One region of the Sporosarcina sp. SAFN-010 genome, then DNA from elsewhere that is predicted to be linked to it. Evidence: riboswitches for the same ligand, from Rfam matches in the RefSeq annotation. Region 1 holds a riboswitch; each other region holds the start of a gene.

The links. Region 1 has a riboswitch for S-adenosylmethionine ahead of ACR65F_RS04520 (O-acetylhomoserine aminocarboxypropyltransferase/cysteine synthase family protein). Riboswitches for the same ligand answer to the same signal wherever they lie in the genome.
Region 2: it holds a riboswitch for S-adenosylmethionine, as region 1 does, so the genes downstream of both, metA (homoserine O-acetyltransferase MetA) here and ACR65F_RS04520 (O-acetylhomoserine aminocarboxypropyltransferase/cysteine synthase family protein) in region 1, are expected to answer to the same signal.
Region 3: it holds a riboswitch for S-adenosylmethionine, as region 1 does, so the genes downstream of both, ACR65F_RS15015 (methionine ABC transporter ATP-binding protein) here and ACR65F_RS04520 (O-acetylhomoserine aminocarboxypropyltransferase/cysteine synthase family protein) in region 1, are expected to answer to the same signal.

The regions. Positions count from the first base shown of each region.
Region 1 is NZ_JBPFDS010000002.1:334,049-339,257, reverse strand. Features, by position in the region: gene ACR65F_RS04535 (DUF2187 family protein) at 10-231, opposite strand; gene ACR65F_RS04530 (metal-sensitive transcriptional regulator) at 476-742, shown strand; gene ACR65F_RS04525 (hypothetical protein) at 883-1,794, shown strand; SAM riboswitch class I at 2,144-2,258, shown strand; gene ACR65F_RS04520 (O-acetylhomoserine aminocarboxypropyltransferase/cysteine synthase family protein) at 2,373-3,662, shown strand; gene ACR65F_RS04515 (BCCT family transporter) at 3,709-5,208, opposite strand.
Region 2 is NZ_JBPFDS010000013.1:37,648-42,856, reverse strand. Features, by position in the region: gene ACR65F_RS14155 (catalase) at 1-530, shown strand, start outside; gene ACR65F_RS14150 (DUF3231 family protein) at 631-1,146, shown strand; gene ACR65F_RS14145 (thioredoxin family protein) at 1,306-1,623, shown strand; gene ACR65F_RS14140 (AbrB/MazE/SpoVT family DNA-binding domain-containing protein) at 1,689-1,964, opposite strand; gene ACR65F_RS14135 (YitT family protein) at 2,173-3,033, shown strand; SAM riboswitch class I at 3,124-3,229, shown strand; gene metA (homoserine O-acetyltransferase MetA) at 3,306-4,214, shown strand; gene ACR65F_RS14125 (TetR/AcrR family transcriptional regulator) at 4,317-4,913, shown strand; gene ACR65F_RS14120 (DMT family transporter) at 5,029-5,209, shown strand, end outside.
Region 3 is NZ_JBPFDS010000015.1:8,218-13,426, forward strand. Features, by position in the region: gene ACR65F_RS14995 (acyl-CoA dehydrogenase FadE) at 20-1,807, shown strand; gene ACR65F_RS15000 (arsenate reductase family protein) at 1,896-2,255, shown strand; gene gcvH (glycine cleavage system protein GcvH) at 2,333-2,716, shown strand; gene ACR65F_RS15010 (thioredoxin family protein) at 3,006-3,305, shown strand; SAM riboswitch class I at 3,356-3,461, shown strand; gene ACR65F_RS15015 (methionine ABC transporter ATP-binding protein) at 3,840-4,862, shown strand; gene ACR65F_RS15020 (methionine ABC transporter permease) at 4,859-5,209, shown strand, end outside.

The DNA.
Region 1 (5,209 bases):
CTCTCTAGATTATTCGACTGTATAATTTTTGTGAGCGACAACCGTCAGTGTGGATGCTGCTCCAATCAGATCGGCGTCCTCTTCAGAAATTTCTACAATAACGGAGTTTTCTAAGATCTTGTGGATTGCCCCTAAAACGAAAACATCATTACGAGTGAACGAAATTTTTTCGCCAATTTTACGTGCTGCGATAAAATCAGAGACAGGATGCTCTTTACGCGGAAAAGCCAAACGAATCCCTCCTCTAGTCTGTTTCGATATCTTTCGTATTGTGAAGACCCATGGCCATTCAGAAAAACAGACAGTGTGTTGTGCGGTTGGCCCGGTGGTTTGGAACATAAAAAATTGTAATACTTCCATAAGTATAGCATAATTCGAACAATTTCGCGCTTTTCTTGTCGAAAGAGGTGGAATTGATTGACCTTATACCAGAAGGGGTATATTATGAACGTAGTTAAGAGAGGTGGCCAGATCCATGGAATACGATGCAAAGGTAGTCAATCGTTTAAAACGAATAGAAGGTCAAATTCGCGGTGTCCTACGGATGATTGAGGCTGGTGATGAATGCAAAGACGTCATTACACAGTTGTCTGCGTCTCGCTCAGGAATCGATAGGACCATCGGGTTAATTGTGAGTACGAATCTGATTGCCTGTATGGAAAACGAAGAGCTTTCGGATAATCCGCAAGCAAAGGAGACGCTTGTAAAAGAAGCTGTCGACTTATTAGTAAAGAGCCGCTAACTGCAGGCTCTTTTTTTTGTGGGCTGAAAAATTAAAACCTTCTTACAGTTTTCTCATCAAGTCCTAATAATCATCTCAGAGTCCTCTCAGACTGTGGGGTTATGATATAAGTATCCCAAAAGGAAAAGGAGAGGAACAAGATGAAAAAGACATTGATCACAGCAGTAAGTGCACTACTTATTTCCGCAGGAGGTGCGAACGCAGCGACATTTGCACATGCAGATCAAAACGCAGATGCACAAAGCTCATACGCACACGTACAACACAACTCGAACTACGGTCAGCAAGTAAACCAAGACATCACAGGTCTGGAAGAGTACGCATCAGTTGCTTCCGTCATCGACCCAACTAGCTTCACTACACGTGTTACTGAAGACAACGTGTCCAACCGGGTAATTCTTTTCTCTGATAACTACGGTCGTACACAGTACAAGAGTGTCTTCGTGAAAAAGACAGGACTTCTGAAAGTCATCAACTTAAAAGGTGGTGGAGTTGTCCTTGAAACGACTGTGAAAGCAGATGCACCACAAAAACCAGAAGTGAAGCCTGAGCAGCCGGGAAGTGCTATTAGCGTCCTCCCTGAGTACAAAACACTGGCTTCAGCAGTAGACTTGACTGCTTTGACACCTGTCATCGTATCAGATAACTACAATAACCGTACGATCCTATTGAAAGATGCGAACGGTCAGGGACAATATAAGAGTGTCTTCGTGAAAAAGACAGGTCTATTAAAAGTCATTAACCTAAAAGGCCAAGGAGTTGTCATTGAAACAGTCGTAAAAGAAGACGCAGCAACACCAGCTCCTGAAGCGAAACCTGAACAGCCTGCAAGCACAATCAGTAGCCTGCCTGAATACAACACACTCGCAGCTCACGTTGACCTAAGCACACTCACACCAGTAGTTGTCTCTGATAACTACAACAACCGCACAATCCTATTGAAAGATGCAAACGGACGCGAGCAATTCAAAAGCATCTACGTGAAACGCACAAACATGCTCAAAATCATCAACCTAAAAGGCGGCCAAATCTTTTACGGCGCAGCTCAATAATTAATTCTTACCCGCAGACCGAAGTCTACCAAGACTTTGGTTTGCGGGTTTTCTATCTCTTTCTTCTCTTTACCTGTTTCATGTGGTTCGTTGTCATATTAGGATCCGTTGATTGTAGTGGAAGACGGCGACTCCGGAGGGATGCTAATGGAAACAACCTAAGTTCGCGGCGTCCTGCCGCAACGGTTGCATGACCTACATCCTGTAGGCCCGCATCCGACTGTAGTGGAAATCAACCCCGTAATAGTGTTGATTGTTAAACTATCAAATAATTTAGATTTAACTGTTGACTTTCTATTTTCAACCAAGTATACTCAGTTCCAAGATGGAAAACTGAATAAGTCACAAACTCTTATCAAGAGCGGCGGAGGGACTAGGCCCTGCGATGCCCGGCAACCGGCAAGCTTACCAGCTTGCAAAGGTGCTACTTCCTACAGATCTATTATGGATCTGAAAGATAAGGGGAAGTGCCAGCAATGGCAGATCCTCTTCTATAGGTAGAAGGGGATCTTTTTAGTTTCCCCATCACCCGTCCGGTGTGCGCAGTTCCATCAATCTAATTTCCGGAGGTTTTGTAAATGACGAATTTTCAACCCGAAACACTTTTGCTGCACGGTGGTCAAGAACCCGATCCAACAACTGGATCACGAGCTCTTCCTATCCACAGAACCACATCATTCGTATTTCGTGACACGGACCACGCCAAAAACCTTTTTGCACTGCAAGAAGCTGGCAACATCTACACACGTATCACGAATCCAACAGTCGCAGTATTTGAAGAACGCATCGCGTTACTCGAAGGAGGCGCTGCAGCCGTTGCACTCTCATCTGGTATGGCGGCAATCGCGTTCTCAATCTTGAATATTGCAGAAGCTGGTGACGAAATCATTGCAGCAGCCAACCTTTACGGCGGAACGTACAACTTATTTGCCACAACGCTGCCGAAGTATGGGATCACTGTAAAATTTGTCGACTCAACTGACCCGGAAAACTTCCGTAGTGCTATTACGGAAAAGACAAAAGGTATATTTGCTGAAACAATCGGTAACCCGAGCTTACAAGTGCTCGATATCGAAAAGGTTGCATCGATTGCACACGAAAGTGGCGTTCCACTTTTAATCGACAATACATTTGCGTCCCCATACGGATGCAATCCGATTGAATTTGGCGCTGACGTTGTTATCCACTCTGCCACGAAATGGATTGGCGGTCACGGAACAACGATTGGCGGCGTAGTGGTAGATGCAGGAAAGTTCGACTGGACGCAAGGCAGATTCCCTGCTTTCACGGAAGCGGACGAATCGTATCACGGATTACGCTACGGCATCGACACGGCAGGCGCTGCATTTGCGACAAAACTCCGTGTCCAAGGACTTCGTGATTTCGGTCCATGCCTCGATCCTGACAGTGCATTCAACTTCCTACAAGGCTTGGAGACGCTTCATTTGCGAATCCAACGTCACGGAGAAAACGCACAAAAGGTCGCACAATTCCTGAAAGAGCATCCATCTGTTGAATGGGTTACCTACACGGGTCTCAACGACCATCCAACAGCAGAACTTGCCAAGAAGTATTTGAAAAATGGAGCAGGGTCCATTATTGTTTTCGGAATTAAAGGCGGGCGTGATGCAGGACGTCGTGTGATCGACAACGTTGCTGTTTGGTCCCACGTAGCGAATGTTGGAGATGCAAAGTCGCTAATTATCCATCCGGCTTCAACAACGCACCAACAGCTTTCTGGCGAAGACTTGAAAAATTCAGGTGTTACTGAGGAACTCATTCGTCTCTCAGTGGGACTTGAATCAGCAGACGATATCATTGCTGATCTAGCACAAGCGATTGAGAAGGCAGCTCCCGTTAACGTATAATTACAGAAAAAACACCCGAGTCCTCATTTGGATTCGGGTGTTTCGTTTATTTATGTCTAGGGTGTTTGTTGTGTTTCAAATCTTTTTGCAACTCTTTGAAAAGGGCCGTCACCATAAACAGGATGATGAACGAAAACGGAAGGGCTGCGATAATTATCGTATTCTGCAGGGCGGAAAGACCACCAACAGATAGTAAAATAACCGCAATTCCGGATTGGATTAATCCCCAAATCATTTTCACACTGTTAGGTGGGGTTAACGAGCCATAAGTCGACTGCATCCCAAGTACAAAGGTCGCTGAATCCGCCGATGTGATGAAGAACGACGTAACCAGTAAGATTGCAAACGCAGATGTTAGTGTGGACCAAGGCAACTGGCTAAACATCTGGAAAATCACAAGTTCCGTATCAACGGATGCAAGATCCGCGACGCCGGACTTCTGAATTTCAATCGCAGTTGTCCCGAAAGCTGAGAACCAGATGAAACTAAGAATACTTGGAGCAAGCAATACACCCACCATGAATTCACGAATCGTACGGCCTTTTGACACACGAGCGATAAACATACTGACGAACGGTGCCCAAGAAATCCACCAAGCCCAGTAGAAGATTGTCCAAGTGTCTAGCCATTCACGATTTCCAGCATTCAGTGGAGCGGTACTTAAACTCAAGTCGATGAAATGAGAGATATAACCTCCGACTGAATCTGTAAAGATGTTCATAATTAGCAATGTAGGTCCTAAAATAAGCATGAACCCAAGTAATGCCAGAGCTAATACAAGATTCGTATTAGACAAGTAGCGTATTCCTTTACTTAGTCCTGACCACGCAGACATGATGAACAAAACGGTAACTATTGAAATGATAATGAATTGGGACCGTATGCCGATTTCAAACCCGAACAAATAGTTCAGGCCGGCATTAATTTGAACAGCGCCAAAGCCGAGAGACGTGGCCACGCCGAATGACGTTGCAAAGACTGCGAGAACATCGATCATTGTTCCCCATGGCCCTTTCATTTTGTCGCCAAAAATCGGCTTCAGTGTTGCTGAAATTAATCCTGGTTCCCCTTTTCGGAATTGGAAATACGCTAAGCACAGCGCAACGATTCCGTATAGTGCCCAAATGTGGATTCCATAATGAAGAAAAGTTTGACGCATGGATTCTTTGAAAGCCGCATTCGTTCCAGGCTCTGCAGTTGCTGGGCTAATAGCGAAATGTGAAAGTGGTTCAGCCGCGCCATAGAAGACGAGTCCGATTCCCATTCCGGCTGAAAATAGCATTGCAATCCAGGTAATTGTGGAGAATTGTGGACGATCTGTGTCTTTTCCCAATCGAATTTTTCCGTACGGGCTAAAGATTAAGTAGATACTGACGCCAACTAATAGCGTCATTAATAACATATAGTACCAACCGAATGCAGTGGACACGAAGTTTTTCACGATGCCAGTTCCCGCTTCAAAACGCTCTGGATCAATGACACCGTAGCCAACGGCCAAGACGATTAGACCAATCGTTATATAGAAGACATTTGATATTTTTCTCATG
Region 2 (5,209 bases), on a different contig from region 1:
GAGTAAAGCGTCCAGAATGCACCCCATCGAATGTTACAGCGTCCTCACAAGCACTCAGCATGAAGTATACGGTTTTCGTTCCGGAAACATTGAAAGTGGCAATCCTGATCGGAGAAGGATTTGATAGTACAGTCATTGGAAATGCAGTTAAATCACTTCGTAACGCGGGCGTCACGGTCGATATAGTGAGTGGAACACTAGGAACGGTTAAAGGAACGGCAGGTAAAACTGCTATTGCAAATCAGACGTTTTTAACTGCATCACCTGTTTTGTATGACAGTGTGCTGGTAGGTGGCGGCACATCGACCCATCCTGCAGAATTTGACAATAATATGCGTAACTTTATTGAAGAACCGTGGGAGCATTTTAAACCAATTGCTTTTACCAATAATGGATCACGTTTTATTTCGATGACATCTGTCCATGAAGGTCCTGGCATTGTTGTCGAAAAGAACGAGCATGATTTTAATCAAGACTATATAAATGCATTAGCAAAACAAAGATTTTGGGAAAGGAATATCTACAAATAATAAATCTGAAGTGCACATGGGCCATTCTCAATGAATAACTTTTCAAATTCTCCTCATCCTAGGAAGGATCGAATACTTTCAAAGAAATGAGGAGAATCGAATGGGAATTCTAAGTGGTAATCCGAAAGATGAGCCAATGCACTACGGAGAGATAATTGGTAGTTGGGCTTATGTTGGAGCAAACAAAGGGCTAATCAGTGCTTATCAGACCTTTATTAACCACGCTGGGGATGAAGGACTAAAGAAGCTTTTGCAAGAAGCAGTGGATATGATGAGAGATCATAACAAGCAGATCGAAGAAGTGCTGAAGGAAAATGGCATCATGCCGCCACCAACGCTACCAGACCGTCCAACTTGCTCTGCAGATGATATCCCTCCAGGTGCACGATTCATGGACCCTGAAATCAGCGGAGCGATCTCCATAAACGTTGGCCAGGCGCTTGTTTCCTGTAGCCAAGTGATGGGGCAATGTTTGCGTGAGGATATTGCGACAATGTTTGCCAAGTTCCATGCTGACAAAATCATGTTTGGAGCAAAGCTATTGAAACTAAACAAAGAAAAAGGATGGATTATCCCCCCACCTATGCACTTGAACGGACAACCGACGAAAGAATAAAAGTGCTCATTGAACAAAAGAAACGTTAGAGTAGGGAAGAGCGAAAGTCGCTTTCTTCTCTGCTTTTTTTAATGCGACTCGCCAAAAAAAAGGTCGAGCCAAATCGACTCTTCACTACATAGGGAATGATATACTAAATGCTATAAGGGGGAGATTTAAATGGAAAAGTTACAGTCACAAGAGCAATTTGAAGAACTTAAACAAGGGGAACGAACGGTGTTTCTGTTTTCCGCAGATTGGTGTCCGGATTGTCGAGTCATCGATCCGTTACTCCCAGGAATTGAAGTAGATTACCCGGAGTACGAATTTGTATATGTAGATCGTGATCAGTTCATAGATATCTGTGCAGAACACGACATTTTTGGGATCCCAAGTTTTCTTGTTTACAGCGAAGGCGTAGAAAAAGGTCGATTTGTTAGTAAAGACAGAAAAACGCGTGAAGAGATTACAGCATTTCTGGATAATCCTGAAGCGTAAAAGAAAATTGAAAGGGTTGCTGCTTGAGAAGTCGAAGAGACTCCACTGGCAGCAACCCTTTCTTTTTACATACTAAACTCCTCTTTAACCTCTTCAAGAATAACTTTAGCACCCGCAGGGCTTACGAACATGCCGTTTGACAGTTCAAAATTATCGGAAGTGATTTCTCCGGTAATCACACAAGCTTCACGGATTTTATAGCTCCTAAGAATAATGGTTTCATCCTCCGTGAAAAATTCAAGTGGTTGTCCTTCAGGAAGTTTCATTGTCTCACGTAATTCAATTGGGATAACTATTCTCCCTAGATGATCAACTTTTCTTACAACGCTTAAGCTCCTCATAAGAGAACCTCCTTCAATGGTACCTGAATTCTTCTATAATCATACAATTCTATGTTGGGAAATGCAAAAAAATGGTCGATTTTTTGTCGAAAGTTCATTAATATAGAATATTTAGAATGAAAAAACTTCTCCTTCTTTTCATTGTCAATCGTCACAACGTACACGTAATTTGATAGAATAGTACAGTTGGCACGAACGGAGGGACACGATGACATTTACTCAATTTAAAAAATCAGCGATTTTTGACTATCTCCAAATTATTGTGGGTTCGGCGTTTGTCGGACTTGCATTTACTATTTTCCTATTACCTTCACGGATAGCTGCAGGTGGTGTTTCGGGAATAAGCACGATTCTTTTTGAACTTTATGGATTTAACCCCGCTTATGTACAGTGGCTTATTAATTTACCACTCCTCATTTTAGGGCTTGTCCTTGTTGGAAAAGATTTTAGTTGGAGAACCATTGTGGGGACGTTTTTTGTACCATTTTTCATTTTCTTAACGACAGATATTAATGTCCCAATTCATAATCCGTTATTAAGTTCTATTTATGGTGGGATTATGCTTGGTATCGGTCTAGGAATTGTTTATAGGGGGAACGGCTCGACAGGTGGAACTGCACTAATTGCTCAAGTTCTGAAGAAATATACTAACTTTTCCAGTGGCTTTGCTCAGCTAATTGTTGACGGTGCTGTCGTCATCATCTCGGCTTTTGTCTTTGACTTGGAACTCGCGCTTTATGCCATGATGGCAATCTATGTGACGAGTAAGGTAATCGATTTTGTGCAGCTTCAAACATCTCCTACCAAGCTGATCCTGATCATTACGGAACAAGAAGAAAAAGTTCAAGCACTCATTAATACCGAACTCAATCGAGGGTTAACAAAAGTGAAGTCTTTAGGAGGCTACTCGAATCAGGAGAAAACCATGATCCTTTGTGTCGTTGAGCAATCAGAAGCGATCTACTTTAAAAAGATTGTGCAGGAGCAAGAGCCGACATCGTTCGTAATCTTCTTAAATGCATCTGAAATTCTAGGAAGAGGATTTTCCAGAGCCCAATATGACGACTAACTAGTTGCTAGCCCGTGAGTAAACTCGATTTTGTTTAATGTTAGACTATACAAACAACTTAGAAATGGTATACTGTTCAGTAATTGAATACGCTTATCGAGAGAAACCGAGGGAAATGGCCCATTGACGTTTCAGCAACCCCTGATAGATTCAGGAAGGTGCTACTTCCACAAGACTTTGTCTTGAGAGATAAGAGGAACGGCTATTAGCTTCCACTTTCTCTCTCTTAGAAAGCGGAAGTTTTTTGATGGGCTGAATAGGAGTGAAGAATTGTGCCAATTACAATACCAAAAGCGTTACCCGCGGGAGAATTACTGAAGCAAGAAAAAATATTTGTGATGGATGAAGAGCGTGCTACCTCACAAGACATTAGACCACTACGCATACTAGTCGTGAATTTAATGCCTCAAAAAGAAAAAACGGAACTGCAGCTTCTGCGTTTGCTAGGTAATACTCCGCTTCAAGTGGATGTAACTTTTTTACACACAGAAACGTATGTATCGAAGAATGTTAGTAAAAACCATTTGGATACTTTTTACAAAACATTTCCTCAAGTGAAAGACGAAAAATTTGATGGAATGATTGTAACGGGGGCACCTGTAGAGCAAATGGAATTCGAACAGGTTGAGTATTGGGGAGAAATGCAGGAGATTTTGGATTGGGCATCAGTGAATGTAACATCTTCTATGCATATCTGTTGGGGTGCCCAAGCAGCACTTTATCATTACTATGGAGTGAACAAACACCAACTGCCTTCTAAGTGTTTTGGCATTTTTGATCATCTCGTTACAAATCCAACTGTCAATCTTGCACGAGGATTCAATGACCTGTTTCCAGCTCCACACTCCAGGCATACAGGAGTATCTCAATACGATATCGAACAGCATGACTCATTGAATCTACTCGCATATTCGGAAGATGTTGGACCCTTTATCGTGCTATCTAACGATGCAAAAAACATTATGATTACGGGGCACTTAGAGTACGATGCGGGAACGTTGCAGGAAGAATATGAGCGTGATGCAGCAAAAGGACTTGAAATTGATATTCCTAAGAATTACTTCCCGAATGACAATAGCTCGTTGAATCCGCTGAACACGTGGCGTTCCCATACACATCTCTTATTTTCAAATTGGCTTAATTACTATGTCTACCAACAAACTCCATTTGAATGGAAATGATGAAATTTGTGAAGTGGCGAGTATTGATCCAGCTGAAGAACTTGTAGTTCTCAGTGGATTGGATTATAATGAATGACAGTCAGTCATTTGTGGAGGGATGTTATGAACAAGAGAGAAAAAATTGTTCAGTCTGCGATTCAAGTGTTTACTGAAAAAGGCGTAGAAAAAACGACAGTTTCACATATTGTTAAAGCTGCAGGGATTGCACAAGGAACGTTTTACTTATACTTTCCCTCTAAACTATCGCTCATGCCTGCGATTGCAGAAGTGATGGTACAGCATACCCTGAAAACGGTGATAGACGCTGTTGAAGATTCTGCATCGTTTGATGAGCAACTGAAACAATTTGTAGATGCGATATTTGCAGTTAATAAAGAACACCACGAGATTCAGGCGATGATCTATTCAGGGTTAGCATCAACTGAACACTTGAAAGAGTGGGAGAGTGTATATGCTCCAATTTACCAATGGGTAAGCGCACTCGTTGAAAAGGTGCAGAAGCAAGGAGTCATTCGCATCGACAGTCATCCAGATCAGTTAGCAAAACTCATTATCGGATTGACTGAGTCCGCTGCAGAGCAAATTTACTTGTATGATGAAGACGTTGACCAAGAAATTCGCGCTACTGAGCAAAAGAGGGAAACGTTGTTGTTTTTATCGTATGCCCTTGGTTATTCGAAACAACCAGGCAATGAATAGGGATTTCCAACGACTGGCAACAAAATAGTGTCAGTCGTTGTATACATTTTTTAGTTCGTACGAGTACGGATTAATATGAATGACAGTCAGTCATCTGAGAGAAGGAGTATTTCTAATGAAAAAAGAATGGCTTTATGTAGCGGCAACTAGTTTTTTTGAACTTGTATGGATTTTCGGTTTTAATGTAGCTTCTGTATGGTGGCACTGGATTCCGATCGTGTTATTTATATTCGTCGATTTCCACTTCCTTTCTAAAGCTTGCGCGACATTACCAACAGGAACTGTATATGCCATAT
Region 3 (5,209 bases), on a different contig from region 1:
AATAGAGGAGGAACTAGAAATGACTGAAACTACGACAAATGAGCTAATTAAAGGCGGGGCGTTTTTAACTGAAGACATTACACCGGACCGAGTATTCACGCCAGAAGACTTTTCTGACGAGCAAAAGATGATTGCAAAAACAGCGGAAGACTACGTGAAAAACGAAGTGCTTCCAGTTGTGGATAAATTGGAGAACCATGAGTTTGAACATTCCGTAAAACTACTTAAATCTGCTGGAGATCTTGGTCTTCTAGGCGCAGACGTTCCTGAAGAATATGACGGTCTAGGGTTGGATAAAATCTCATCTGCATTAATCTCAGAGAAACTAGCAGTTGCAGGTGGATTCTCAATCACTCACGGTGCACACGTTGGAATCGGTACGCTTCCAATCGTATTGTTCGGTAACGAAGAGCAAAAGAAGAAGTACTTACCGAACTCTGTAGCAGGGGACAAAATCTCTGCTTACGCACTAACTGAGCCAGGTTCAGGTTCTGATGCTCTTGGAGCGAAGACGACTGCAAAAATGAACGCAGCGGGTACTCACTACGTATTGAATGGTGAAAAGCAGTGGATTACGAACGCTGGCTTTGCTGACGTTTTCGTTGTCTATGCGAAAATTGATGGCGATAAATTCTCAGCATTCATCGTAGAGCGCGAATTCCCTGGTGTTTCTGTTGGGGCGGAAGAGAAAAAGATGGGCATCAAGTCTTCATCTACACGTACACTGATCTTGTCTGACGCTGAAGTGCCTGTTGAGAACTTGCTTGGTGAAGTGGGCCGCGGTCACATTATCGCTTTCAACATCTTGAATATTGGTCGTTATAAGCTTGGAGTAGGTACAGTTGGTGGGTCAAAACGTGCGCTTGAACTTGCGATTTCGTATTCAAACGAGCGTAAGCAGTTCAATACGCCGATTTCATCGTTCAACTTGACGAAAGAAAAGATTGCAACGATGGCGTCCCAGCTATATGCGACGGAAAGCTTGATTTACCGTACAGTCGGTTACTTTGAGCAGCGTCAAAGCCAGATGACTGCTGAACAGCAAAAAGACGGAAAAGCGATTGCAGCGGCGATTGCTGAATACGCGATTGAATGTTCTATCAACAAAGTAGTTGGGTCTGAGACACTCGATTATATCGTTGACGAAGCGGTTCAACTACACGGTGGATATGGTTTCATGGCTGAATACGAAGTAGAGCGCGCATACCGCGATTCACGTATCAACCGAATCTTCGAAGGAACAAACGAAATTAACCGTATGATCGTTCCGGGAACATTCATGAAGAAAGCGCTAAAAGGCGAGTTGCCATTGTTGCAACAAGCTCAAGCACTTCAAGAAGAGTTGCTTATGATGATGCCGGAAGAAATTGGCGATGCACCGCTTGAACAAGAAAAGGTTCTAGTGAAGAATGCAAAGAAAATTGGTTTGCTAGCTGCTGGATTAGCTGCACAACGCTATGGTACGAAACTCGAGCAGGAACAAGAAGTTCTTGTGAACATTGCGGATATTGCTAATAACATCTTTGCAATGGAATCTGCACTCCTACGTACTGAAAAAGCAGTCGCGAAAAACGGAGCAGAAAAAGAACAACAAAAAATCTTGTACACAGAAATCTTCTGTCAAGAAGCATTTGCCGCAATCGAACGCGATGCGAAAGAAACGCTTTACGCTGCAGTGGACGGAGATAACCAGCGCATGATGATTTCAGCATTGCGTAAGTTGACTCGCTCAAACCCTTACAACGTAATTGCGAAGAAGCGTGAAGCATCAGTCAAGCTGATCGATGCTGCGAAGTATGTTGTTTAATTCATAACTTTTGTACACTCCCATCCAGACTGCAATTCTGTAGTCTGGATGTTTTTGTGGTAAAATGGAACCAATGGGGGTGACTGTATTGGGACTGCACTATTATGGCTATCCAAAATGTACAACATGTAAAAAGGCTGAAAAGTGGCTGAAAGAAAATGATATTTCTTACGAAGCATCCAACATTGCTGAACAGCCACCGAGCGAACAAGCATTGAAAGAAATGATCACTAGTTCTGAAATGCCATTGAAGAAGTTCTTTAACACGAGTGGCATGAAATATCGTGAACTCGGTTTAAAGGACAAGCTTGCTACTATGAGTGAGGATGAACAAATCCAATTGCTAGCGTCTGACGGCATGCTCATTAAGCGTCCACTTGTGACTGATGGTAAAACGACTACTGTCGGGTTCAATGAGCAAACGTTTGCAGAAACGTGGAAGGCATAACTTCATTTCTTGTCTTTCAAAGGTACCTGTGGCAAAATAGAATCAAGTATAACAATTATTAGTTGGAGGGGAATAGAATGAGCACACCACAAGGTTTGAAGTATTCTGAAGAGCACGAATGGGTTAAAGAAGAAGACGGTAAATACCGAATTGGTATTACACACTTTGCACAATCTGAGCTTGGTGATATCGTGTTCGTTGAATTGCCATCTGTTGGCGACGAATTGAAATCAGACGAGCCATTCGGTAGCGTTGAATCTGTAAAAACGGTTTCAGAACTATATGCACCAATCAGCGGTAAAGTCGTTGAAGTGAACGAAGATTTAGAGGACAGCCCTGAGCTTGTCAACGAATCTCCTTACGAGGGTGCTTGGATGGTAGTTGTGGAAGCAACGAAACCAGCTGAACTGGATGAGCTTATGACTCCTGAAGACTACGACAAAATGACTGTCGGAGAATAATACTAAAAGGCGCCGACTATCCGGCGTCTTTTATATTTTCTATTGAAATAGAGTGTCAACAGTGTTGATTTACGTTTCAGGCGGACGCGGGCCTACAGGAAGTAGGTCATGCAACCGTTGCGGCAGGACGCCGCGTACTTAGGTTGTTTCCTTGAACTTCCCCCAGGAGTCGCCGCCTTACACTTCAATCAACGAGATTTTTTGCATCTAGTGACGTCATCAACAGCTATCTAGATTCATCAGGGATCTTTAGTCCCTATATGCTATTTTTAGAGTGAAGGTGATAGGCATGAATGAATGGACATATAGTGAGTGGAAAGAACTCGCTGATCGAGAAGAGCTGGCGGCATTCTATTTGTATACACCGCTATGCGGAACGTGTGCAGTGGCCAGCAAAATATTGAATGTCGTAACAGAGATGAAGCCAAGTCTTCCAATTGGAAAAGCTAACTTAAACTATGTTGAAGAACTGGCGACAGAATACCAGGTTGAAAGCGTACCGTGCCTGCTCATCAAGCGAAAAGGCGAGCAAGCTGAGAAAGTCTATGCCTTTCAATCGGTTCAAAATATTCTCGAAAAGCTTAGTTGACACTCCTAAATCGCTATGGTATAACTAAAAGCAACCAATTGAATAACTGACTCTTATAAAGAGAGGTGGAGGGGAGAACCCTGTGAAGCCCGGCAACCGTCAATTTAATTGAAATGGTGCCAAGTCACACAAAGCGTATGCTTTGAAAGATGAGAGATCGGATGAACGCCATGAATTCTTATGCGTACGCCTTTCTGTGAATCTGCAGGAAGGCGTTTTTAATTTAATTATATATGTTGAAGTGAAAATCACCATCGGTTCAGACATTTTAGTTGTTTGGAGCGAGAGTTGTTACGGAGAACAACTTTTGCGAGTAAAAGCGAAGCGTTAGGAGCAGGGTGCTGATGCCTTAATTTCTGCAAAGGGCTCAGAAATATGGCCAATCGAATTCTTCGTGGTTCGATTGGCTGAAATCGAGCCCCTCGGAAAGCGTCCGCCTGGAGAGGAAAACAACGGCAAGTGGTCGGATTGTTTAATTTAACTTATATAGCGATTAGTATTGGACAGAATGAAAAGCAGTGAGGTGGGTGTCGAATGATTCAATTAGCAAATGTCAACAAACGATTTGGGACCTCAAGCACTGCGATTACTGCAGTTGACGGAGTAAACCTAACGATTGAAGAAGGAAAAATATACGGCATTATCGGGTATAGTGGTGCTGGTAAAAGTACGCTAATTCGATTGCTCAATGGGTTGGAACAACCAACAGACGGTTCTGTCGAAGTAAACGGTCGTAAGATTTCATCCATAGGTGGAAAAGAACTTCGTCAAGCCCGTCAAAAAATCAGTATGATCTTCCAACATTTTAACTTGCTTTGGTCTCGTACCGTAAAAGAGAACATTACATTCCCTTTAGAAATAGCAGGAGTTAAAAAGGCAGAGAGAGAGCGGAAAGCAGCGGAATTGATAGAGCTCGTAGGCTTAGCAGGACGTGAAAATGCCTATCCATCCCAATTGTCGGGTGGACAGAAACAACGTGTCGGAATTGCCCGGGCACTCGCGAACGACCCTGAAGTGCTCTTATGTGACGAAGCAACGTCCGCACTCGATCCAGAAACGACTGATGCGATTTTAGACTTGTTGACAAGCATTAACGAAAGGCTTGGATTAACAATTGTCCTCATCACGCACGAAATGCACGTCATCCGGAAAATCTGTCATGAAGTCGCAGTGATGGAAGCAGGACGTGTTGTAGAAACTGGAGACGTACTACAACTGTTCCAGTCACCGAAAGAACAGATAACAAAACGATTCGTTTCGCAAGTGACTGAACCGGAAGATGCGAAGAAAGTGATGTCGCTCATGCGTCAGGATTATCCGGATGGCACACTTGTCAAACTAGCGTTTGTTGGGGAACGTACAGAGCAACCCGTACTCGCTAGTTTAATAAGAGAGTATCCAGTGGATGTCAGTATTCTTCAAGGAAACATCTCGCAAACTCGTGGCGGTGCATACGGGACAATGATTTTACAAATAACAGGTGAACCAGAGGCAACCGCAAATGCAATTCAATATTTACATGAACAAGGTGTCCAGACGGAGGTGTTTGAGAAATGATTGAAACGTATTTCCCGAACGTGGACTGGGCAAAAATGTGGGAAGCAACAGTAGAAACACTTTATATGACGTCTGTCTCAACCATATTCACTTTCATCATCGGGCTAGCACTTGGGATCCTTCTTTTCCTAACCGGTCCAGGCCATATATGGGCAAACAAGCTAGTTAACTTGCTAACGGGATCAATTGTTAACATTTTCAGATCGATTCCTTTCATTATATTGATCATCCTTCTAATTCCGTTTACTAAGTTTCTAATCGGAACAATCAGAGGCCCAGAAGCTGCAATGCCGGCATTGATTATTGGAGCTGCTCCGTTTTACGCAAGAATGGTACTGATTGCGCTG